Regions from separate parts of the Saccharopolyspora griseoalba genome, predicted to be linked through region 2. Evidence: riboswitches for the same ligand, from Rfam matches in the RefSeq annotation. Region 2 holds a riboswitch; the other holds the start of a gene.
What was found. A riboswitch is a leader RNA that binds a small molecule or an ion and turns the genes downstream of it on or off. The one in region 2 is predicted to bind glycine.
Positions count from the first base shown of each region.

Region 1: it holds a riboswitch for glycine, as region 2 does, so the genes downstream of both, gcvH (glycine cleavage system protein GcvH) here and gcvP (aminomethyl-transferring glycine dehydrogenase) in region 2, are expected to answer to the same signal.

Region 1 covers NZ_JBHTCJ010000002.1:471,881-476,994, forward strand. The annotation lists gene ACFQRI_RS06350 (L-serine ammonia-lyase) at 1-1,289, opposite strand, end outside; gene gcvH (glycine cleavage system protein GcvH) at 1,323-1,697, opposite strand; glycine riboswitch at 1,757-1,859, opposite strand; glycine riboswitch at 1,860-1,953, opposite strand; gene ACFQRI_RS06360 (PucR family transcriptional regulator) at 2,067-3,629, shown strand; gene ald (alanine dehydrogenase) at 3,795-4,910, shown strand.
Region 2 covers NZ_JBHTCJ010000001.1:390,438-395,551, reverse strand. The annotation lists gene ACFQRI_RS01770 (HesB/YadR/YfhF-family protein) at 56-325, opposite strand; gene gcvP (aminomethyl-transferring glycine dehydrogenase) at 533-3,421, opposite strand; glycine riboswitch at 3,589-3,690, opposite strand; gene ACFQRI_RS01760 (MerR family transcriptional regulator) at 3,919-4,491, opposite strand; gene ACFQRI_RS01755 (bifunctional nuclease family protein) at 4,749-5,114, opposite strand, start outside.

The DNA of each region.
Region 1 (5,114 bases), on a different contig from region 2:
CGCCCCGTCTCGCGCATGGTCTTGATGACCTTGTCCAGCGACACGTAGTGCGTCCCGTTGCCGCGCAGCGCCATGCGGGCGGCCGTGATCGCCTTGACCGAGGCGACCGCGTTGCGCTCGATGCACGGGATCTGCACCAATCCGCCGATCGGATCGCAGGTGAGCCCGAGGTTGTGCTCCATCGCGATCTCGGCGGCGTTCTCCACCTGGCTCGGTGTGCCGCCCAGCACCTCGGCGAGGCCTGCGGCGGCCATCGAGCACGCCGAACCGACCTCGCCCTGGCAACCGACCTCCGCGCCGGAGATCGACGCGTTCTCCTTGAACAGCGCGCCCACCGCACCGGCCGCGAGCAGGAAGCGCACGACCGCGTCCTCGTCGGCGCCCGGCACGAACCGCGTGCAGTAGTGCAGCACCGCGGGCACGATGCCGGCCGCGCCGTTGGTGGGCGCGGTGACGACACGACCGCCGGAGGCGTTCTCCTCGTTGACCGCGAGCGCGAACAAGGTGACCCACTCCATGGGGTCGTCCTGCTCGGTCAGGGCCGCGAACAGCTCGGCCGCGCGCCTGCGCACGCGTAGTCCGCCGGGAAGATCGCCGGTGTTGCGGCACCCGTTGTCCACGCATTCGCGCATCACCCGCCAGATCTCCAGCAGACCGTCCCGCACGTCGCGCTCGTCCCGCCGGGACAGCTCGTTGGCCAGCATGACGCCGCTGATCGGCCGCCCCGATTCCTCGGTGCGCCGCAGCAGCTCAGCACCGGTGTGGAACGGCAGGGGAACTTCCGTGCGGTCGGGCTGGACCCGGTCGGAACCGGAGGCGTCCTCGTCCACGACGAATCCGCCGCCCACCGAGTAGTAAGTCGCCGAATCCAGCTCGGTCCCCGCGGAGTCGAAGGCGGTGAAGCGCAGGCCGTTCGGATGCACCGGAAGCGACCGGCGCCGGTGCAGGACGAGGTCCTGCGAGGTCGAGAAGGACACCTCTCGCGCACCGGCCAACCTCAGTCGGCCGGTGCGCTCGACCTCTTCGGCTCGCTGCGCTCCGGCCACCGGATCCACGGTCTCGGGGTCGTGCCCCGCCAGGCCGAGCAGCACCGCGTTGGGGCTGCCGTGCCCGTGGCCGGTAGCGCCGAGCGAACCGAACAACTCCGCTTTGACCCTGTCGACCTGCTCGAGCAGCCGGTTCTCGCGCAGCCTGCACCCGAACCGCTGCGCTGCGCGCATCGGGCCCACGGTGTGCGAGCTGGACGGTCCGATGCCGATCGAGAACAGGTCGAAGACGCTGATCGCCATTGATCTCGCCTCGTCCCGGGCTTTGGCTGGCGCCTACTCGTTGATGAATTCCGAGTACTGCTGGGCCGTGAGGGTCGCACCCGTGGCGGTCACGCGCACATCGAGCAACCAGCCCTTGTCGTAGGGGTCGGAGTTGACCACGGCCGGGTCGTCCACCACGGCCTCGTTGATGGCCACGACCTCGCCGGTGACGGGCGCGAACAGGTCGCTGACCGACTTGGTCGACTCGAGCTCACCGCAGGCCTGGCCGGCCTCGATCTGCTCGCCGACGTCGGGCAGCTGCACGAACACGATGTCGCCGAGCGCGTCGGCGGCGTGCTGGGTGATGCCCACGCGAGACACCTCGCCGCGGTCCTCGATCCACTCGTGCTCTTCGGTGTAGGACAGGTTGGTGGGCAGCGTCGACATAGCGGGAGGCTCCATGGCGTTGCGGGGGCGCGGTGGTGCGCCCCGGGGTTTCCGACTGGGCCTCCCCCTCTGTTGCGGAACCTGAGAGCTTCACCGCGGCCGTTGGGCGCGACTTGCACCGTGGGTGGCGCGTCGACGTTGACGAGCGCTTTCCAGAGTTGCCTCGCCCGCACGGTCATGGCTGCCTGAGAGTTTGCTGGGGAGATTTGCTCCTTCGGCGCCCTGCTCGAGGCAGGGGCTCTCCCGCACGGGGTCGCTGGCCGATATGCGATTGTCGATGTGCTCAGCAACGATAAACGTGCCAGTGCAGCTGTCAATGACCTGCCTAACAGTGCCCGGCAAAGGCACAGGTCGTCAGGAGGACCGGTGATGCTCGACGTCGGGGCGCTGGTCGAGCGGGTCGGACCGACCCTGCTGCGAACGGTGATCACCGGCGAACCCTCCGTCTGCGTCGGCGACGTGGTCATCGCCGAGCCGGGCGAGCCGGCCTCGGCCGCCGAAGGCGATCTGGTGCTCGGGATCGCGGTTGGCGACCGGCCGAGCGCGGTGGAGCTGGTGCGCCGCTGCGGCGAGCTGGGTGCCGCTGCGGTGCTGCTCAAGGCGCCCGTCGGAACCGACGAGCAGGTCGCCGAGGCCGCCCGTGATTCGGGGATCGGCCTGGTGGAGGTGCGGGCGGGAACTGCGTGGGCACAACTCGTGTGGTTGATCCGGGCGGCGATGGCGGGAACCGGCGTCGGCCAAGCGTCCGAGAGCACGGCCGATCCGGGGGTGGCCGATCTGTTCCGGCTGGCCGATGCGGTGGCCGATGTCGTCGACGCGCCGGTGACCATCGAGGACGCGCATTCCCAGGTGTTGGCTCATTCGGCGCGCCAAGACCTGACCGATCCGGCGCGCATCTCGACGATCATGGGTCGTCGCCAGCCCGACGACGTGTTGGCGAAGTTCCGCTCCCGCGGCACGTTCCGGCAGCTCACCAAGGGCAGTTCGGCGATCTTCGTGCCAGCTCAGCAGGACGGCACGCTGCCGAGGCTGGTGGTGCCCATCCGGATGGGCGGCGAGCTGCTGGGGTCGATGTGGGCGGTGGTGCCCGGGCCGGTCTCCGAGGAACGGGCCTCGGCCTTCGCCGACACCGCACCGCTGGTGGCCTTGCAGTTGCTGCGGTGGCGCGCGGTGGCCGACGTGCAGCGGCGGCGGTCCGCCGAGCAGGTGCGGCTGCTGCTCGACGGCGGCGAGGGCTGGCGGGCGGCGGCCAACGAGCTGGCCGTGCCCAACGAGGCGCACCGGGTCATCGCCATCGAGATCCCCGAGTCCGACGATTCCGCCGAGGGACACCGGCTGGCGCTGTGGGAGTGGATCACCCGCGGCGTAGGGCGGCGGCCGCTGGTCACCGAGGCCGGCGCGGTGCTGTACGCGATCGTTCCCGACCGAGCGCGCGGCGGCGGCTGGCCGGAGCTGCGCGAGGCGCTCGTGTCGCACGAGGCCTCCCCGCCGCCGTTGATCGCCGTGGGCACCGCCGTGGCGGTCGCCGACGTGCCGCGGTCGCGGGCGCAGGCCGACGAGCTGATCGCGCTGCTGCGCGCGGGACATATGCAGCAGCGCGTGGCGGTGTACGAGGACGTGTGGCACCTGCTGATCCTCAGCCGGATGGCGGGGGCCTCCACGGACGCGGGCGTGGGCTCCCTGGGACCGCTCCCGGTGTTGCGGGAGCACGACCGCGCTCAGGGGACGGAGTACCTGCCGACCTTGCACGCGTGGCTGCGGCATCCCGGCGACCCGCGACGCGCGAGCCGGGAACTTCGCGTCCACCCGAACACCTTCCGGTACCGGATGAAGCGGATCGGGCAGCTGGTCGAGGTCGATCTCGACGATCCGGACGTCCGTTCGGCGCTGCTGGTGCAGCTGCTGGCCGAGCGGTGGGCGCAGCACGGCTGAGCAGGGGAACCTTCCTGCCACTCGGCTGCCGAGGCGCCCGGTGACCGCGGGCGGCGGTTGTGCCGGTAGCACAAACGCCCCCGATCAATCTCATTGCGCGGGAATGATGCGCCGGGCCCCGGCTGGACCGATCGTTGTCCGTAACGGCAACGAAAGGACTCCACGGTGAAGATCGCAGTGCCTCGCGAAATCAAGAACAACGAGTACCGGGTCGCGATCACGCCGGCTGGTGTGCACGAGCTCACCGACCGCGGTCACGACGTCTTCGTCGAAGCCGGCGCGGGGGCCGGTTCGTCGATCCCCGACGAGGACTACTTGGCGGCTGGGGCCAAGGTGCTGCCCGCCGCCGACGAGGTGTGGGCAGAGGGCGAGCTGGTGCTCAAGGTCAAGGAGCCCATCGCCGAGGAGTACCCGCGCATGCGGCGCGACCAGGTGCTGTTCACCTACCTGCACTTGGCGGCCTCGGCGGAGCTCACCGACGCCATGCTGGACTCGGGCGTCACGGGCATCGCCTACGAGACGGTGCAGACCGCCGATGGCGGGCTTCCGCTGCTGGCTCCGATGAGCGAGGTCGCCGGGCGGCTCGCGCCGCTGGTGGGCGCGCACTCGATGATGCGGCCCAGCGGCGGTCGCGGCGTGCTGCCGGGCGGCGTGCCCGGTGTGCACCCGGCTCGGGTGGTGGTGATCGGCGGCGGCGTGGCCGGCCTGAACGCCGCGCGCGTAGCGCTGGGCATGGGCTCCGACGTCGAGCTGCTGGACACCAACGTCGACAAGCTGCGCGAGATCGACCGCGACTTCCACGGCCAGATCCGCACGGTGGCCTCCAACCGCTATGCCGTGGAGCAGTCCGTCCGGGCTGCCGACCTAGTCATCGGCGCGGTGCTGATCCCCGGGGCGAAGGCGCCGAAGCTGGTGTCCAATCACCTGGTCTCGGAGATGAAGCCGGGCAGCGTGCTCGTCGACATCGCCATCGACCAGGGCGGCTGCTTCGCCGACTCGCGGCCGACCACGCACGACGAGCCCACCTACCGGGTGCACGATTCGGTGTTCTACTGCGTGGCGAACATGCCGGGCGCGGTGCCCAACACCTCCACGCACGCGCTGACGAACGTGACGCTCCCCTACGTCCTGCGCATCGCCGAGTCCGGCTGGCAGCAGGCGTGCAAGGCGGACGCGGCGCTCGCCGGTGGCGTCAACACCCACGACGGTGTGCTGGTCAATCGGCCGGTGGCCGAGGCGCACGGACGCAGCAGCGTCGAGTTGAGCTCGGTGCTCGGCTGATCGTCACACCGGGATGAGGAGGGGAACCTTCACCGCACAAGCGGCAGGAAGGTTCCCCTTCTCATCTCGCGGCAGCGATTGCGGGCAGGATCCGTGAATTCCTGTCCCGAAGCGGAGCGGAAGTCGCCGATTTTCCACATTGCGCGTTTCCGTTGAATAGAAGAAGGCACGCTGCGAAATGGCCGCGAAGCAAAAGGGGCGGCC
Region 2 (5,114 bases):
AGCCGTCGGCCCGGGTCGCAGCACCCGGGCCGACGGCTCGAAGCCTGTTGCGAGGTCAGTCGCGCACGGCCAGCGCCAGCTCGCCGTTGGAGTCCCGCTCGGCGTCGAGGGTCTTGTCGCCCAGCAGCTGAGCGACCTCCTGCTCCAGGAAGACCCGGACGCCGGATTCCTCGATGACCTCGTCGCCCTCCTCGGGAGATTCGGCGACCGAGGCCTGCAGTCCCTGCTCGGCCGACGCGATGCGCAGACCGGAGCTCTCCGAGGATTCTCCGCCGATGAGGACGAGCTTGATGACCTCTACGGCGTTCTCACTGATGGTCAGCATGCGTAGCTCAACTGCTTCCTGCGCGTTGTTCCGTCGGTTGAAGGGGCCACCGTGTCAAAGCCGCGAGCCCCGACGCAAACCGGTCCCCACCTGGCGTGTCGGGCACGCCAGGTGGGGACCGCAGCGCGATCCGAGGTGCGGCCGAGGCACGAGCCGACCCGAGCTCAACGCGCGAACCGGCGAGCAGCACGAGCCCGGAGCAGCTGCTCAGCCCTGGTAGGCGTCCAGCGGCGGGCAGGAGCAGACCAGGTTGCGGTCCCCCCGCGCGCCGTCGATGCGCCGCACCGGCGGGAACACCTTCGCCGAGTCGTAGCCCATCGGGTAGGCGGCCTCCTCGCGGGAGTAGGCGTGGTTCCACTCCTGGGCCAGGCAGGCGGCGTTGTGCGGAGCGCCCACCAGCGGGTTGTCCTCGGCGGGCCACTGCCCGGCCACGACCTTGTCCACCTCCGCGCGGATGGCGATCATCGCCTCGCAGAAGCGGTCCAGCTCGGCCAGGTTCTCGCTCTCGGTGGGCTCGACCATCAGCGTGCCCGCGACCGGGAAGGACATCGTCGGCGCGTGGATGCCGTAGTCCGACAGCCGCTTGGCGATGTCGTCGACGCTGATGCCGCTCTCCTTGCTCACCTGCCGCAGGTCGAGGATGCACTCGTGGGCCACGAAGCCGCCCTCGCCGGTGTAGAGCACCGGGAAGTAGGCGCCCAGCCGCTTGGCCACGTAGTTGGCGGCGGCCACCGCGGTCAGCGTCGCGCGGCGCAGCCCGTCGGCCCCCATCATCCGCACGTAGGACCAGGAGATCGGCAGGATCGAGGCGCTGCCCCACGGGGCCGCGCTGATCGGGCCGACGCCGGTGTCCGGACCGGCCGCGGGCTGCAGCGGGTGGTTGGGCAGGAACGGCGCCAGGTGGCCGCGCACGCCGATCGGGCCGACCCCGGGCCCACCGCCGCCGTGCGGGATGCAGAAGGTCTTGTGCAGGTTCAGGTGCGAGACGTCGGACCCGAACTTGCCCATCCGAGCCAGCCCGATCAGCGCGTTGAGGTTCGCGCCGTCGACGTAGACCTGCCCGCCCGCGTCGTGCACCAGGCCGCAGACCTCGCGCACGGTGTCCTCGTAGACGCCGTGCGTCGACGGGTAGGTGATCATGATCGCCGCGAGGTCCTCGGCGTGCTTGTCGGTGAGCTCGCGCAGGTGCTCCATCTCGATGTTGCCCTGCTCGTCGCAGCGCACCACGACCACCCGCATGCCGGCCATCACGGCGCTGGCGGCGTTGGTGCCGTGCGCCGAGGCCGGGATCAGGCACACGTCGCGACCGGAGTCGCCACGGCTGCGGTGGTAGGCGCGGATCGCCAGCAGACCGGCGAACTCGCCCTGGCTGCCCGCGTTGGGCTGCAGGCTCACCGCGTCGTAGCCGGTCACCTCGGCCAGCCACTGCTCCAGGTCCGAGACCACCTGCAGCAGGCCCTCGGCGTCCTGGGCGGGCGCGAACGGGTGCAGCGAGGAGAACTCCGGCCAGGTGATCGGCTCCATCTCCGCGGTCGCGTTGAGCTTCATGGTGCACGAGCCCAGCGGGATCATGCTGCGGTCCAGCGCGATGTCCTTGTCCGACAGCGCGCGCAGGTAGCGCAGCAGCGAGGTCTCCGAGCGGTGGGTGTGGAACACCGGGTGGGTCATGTACTCGGAGGTGCGCGTCAGCGCGGCGGGCAGCGCGTCCGGGGTCTCGGCGTCCACCGAGTCGGCGTCGCCGTCCTGGATGCCGAAGGCCCGCCACACCCCGGCCAGGTGCGCGCGGGTGGTGGTCTCGTCGCAGCTGATCCCGACGTGGTCGGCGTCGACGCGGCGCAGGTTGATGCCCTCGCGCCGGGCCGCGGCCAGCACCGCGTCGGCCTTGCCGGGGACCTTGGCCTGGACCGTGTCGAAGAACTCGTCGTTGACGACCTCGACCCCGCCGCGGCGCAGCTGCCCGGCCAGCACCGCGGCCATCCGGTGCGCGCGGGTCGCGATCGCGCGCAAGCCCTCGGGACCGTGGTAGACGGCGTACATCGAGGCGACCACGGCCAGCAGCACCTGCGCGGTGCAGATGTTGCTGGTGGCCTTCTCGCGGCGGATGTGCTGCTCGCGGGTCTGCAGCGCCAGGCGGTAGGCCTGGTTGCCGTCGGCGTCCACGCTCACCCCGACCAGCCGACCGGGCAGCTGCCGCTCCATGCCCTTGGCCACGGCCATGAACCCGGCGTGCGGACCGCCGAAGCCCATCGGCACGCCGAAGCGCTGCGTGGAGCCCACCACGACGTCCGCGCCGATCTCGCCCGGCGAGCGCAGCAGCGTCAGGGCCAGCAGGTCGGCGGCCACGACGGCCTTGGCCCCGCGCTCGTGGATATGCGCGATCAGCTCGGCCTGGTCGCGCACCGCGCCCGAAGCGCCGGGGTAGGACAGCAGCGCGCCGAAGAACTCGCCCTCCGGCAGCTCACCGCCCGAGAGGTCGGCCACGACCACCTCGATGCCCAGCGGCTCGGCGCGGGTCTCGATGACCGCGATGGTCTGCGGCAGGGTGTCGGCGTCGACCAGGAAGCGCGGAGACTTGTTCTTGCCCGCGCGGCGCACGAGGGTCATGCCCTCGGCCGCGGCGGTGGCCTCGTCCAGCATCGAGGCGTTGGCCACCGGCACGCCCGCCAGGTCGGCGACCATGGTCTGGAAGTTCAGCAGGGCCTCCAAGCGGCCCTGCGAGATCTCCGGCTGGTACGGGGTGTAGGCGGTGTACCAGGCCGGGTTCTCCAGCACGTTGCGCAGGATCACCGGCGGGGTGGTGGTGCCGTAGTAGCCCAGCCCGATCATCTCGGTGTGCGGGTCGCAGCGACCGGCCAGCTCGCGCAGCTCGGCCAGCGACTCGGTCTCGGTGGCCGGATCCGGCAGCGCCAGCCGCAGGTCGCCCTCGCGGATGGACTCCGGGACGGCCTTCTGGCCCAACTCCTCCAGCGAGCCGACGCCGATGACGTCGAGCATGCGGGCGAGCTCGGCGGGCATCGGCCCGACGTGGCGGTCGGCGAACGGCCGTCCGTGCTCCAGCGCGGCCAGTGGGATGCGATCGTGCTTACCGTCGGTCATCGCCAAAACCTCAATCATCACGGCGAACAAAGGGCGGCAGCCGGGGCTGCTCTCCCCCTCTGTCACTGTCCGCGAAGCGAACGCCTGAGAGCTTCACCCGCTCGCAGCGGGCTTGCACCGTCGGCGGAGCGCACCATCGGTCCGGCGCACCCTCTTTCCAGAGGTATCTCGCCCGCGCGGTCCAGGTGGCCTGAGAGGTTGTCGGGGAGTTTTGCTCCTTCGGCGCCTGCTCCGGCGAAGCCGGTCCAGGACTCTCCCGCACGGGGTCGGCGATAGCGGTCAGGCTACCCGATCAACAGCGCCTTGCGGACCCGCGATGTCGCCTGTCGCACAAACAGACGACCGGCTCGGAGCCGTTGAGCTCCGCTGATGCGGTGAACCCGCGGCGACGAGGTTCGGCCGCGACGGGAGCCGTCAGCCCACCTCGGCCCCGGTTCCCGCCACCGCGGCAGCACCTCGAGGCGCCGCCGAGCGGTGCCAGTGCTCCCCGGCGAGGATCAACCGGTCTCGGCCTGGCGCTCGCGGCGGCGTCGTGCGAGCTCGTCGGTGAGCTGGGCTTCGATGTTCTCGCCACCGTCGGCCCGCTCGGCCGGGAACTCGTGGATCGTCCCGCTGATCTCGCGCATCGCGCCGCTGACGGCGATGCCGAACACGCCCTGGCCGCCTTGCAGCAGGTCGACCACCTCCTCCGCGGAGGTGCACTCGTAGACCGTGGTGCCGTCGCTGAACAGCGTCAGCTTCGCCAGGTCCTGAACGCCGCGCTTGCGCAGGTGCTCCACCGCGACTCGGATGTTGTGCAGGGAGACCCCGGTGTCGAGCAGGCGCTTGACCACCTTGAGGACGAGGATGTCCTTGAACGAGTACAACCGCTGCGAACCCGAGCCCGCGGCGCCTCGGATCGACGGGCCGACCAGCTTGGTCCGCGCCCAGTAGTCGAGTTGCCGGTAAGTGATGCCCGCGATCTGGCAGGCCGCCGTGCCGCGGTAGCCCACCAGCTCGTCCGGCAGCGAGGCGTCGGCGAACAGTTCACCCTGCTCCGCAGCACTCGATTCGGCTGCTTCCTCGACCACGCCTGCCTCCCCTCGTCCGGCCTCGCGGCCGACGACGATCACCAGCGCTAGGACCCGTGGAGATCCAGCGCCGCGAACACTGTGCCGATGCCGCCCGAGGCGGCCCACCGGCTGAATCACACCGGGGCGATTCGCGCACTTCGAAGGTAGGCCCGCCCGGCGACCGGGTCAACGCGACGCGCGGGCGCTGCGGGCAACACTTCGACGGGCGAACGAAGACCCCTGGGGCGAGCGCCCCAGGGGTCGAGGTCTGCTTCTCACGTGTCGGCGCCGCGGAAGTCCTCCGGGGAGACAGAGTCGAGGAACTCGCGGAACTTCTCGACCTCGTCCTCCTGCTCGTCCGGAATGATCAGCCCCGCCTCGTCCAGCACCGACTCGTCGGCGTGGATGGGCACACCGATGCGCAGCGCCAACGCCACCGAGTCGCTCGGCCGCGCGGACACCCGCACATCCCCGTCGAACACCAGCTCGGCGAAGAAGGTGCCTTCCTGCAGGTCGGTGATCCGGACCTGCTCCAGGTCCCTGCCCAGCGCACCGATGACGTCCTTGAGCAGGTCGTGGGTCAGCGGTCGCTGGGGCCGCACGCCCTGCTGCTCGAGGGCGATCGCGGTGGCCTCCACCGA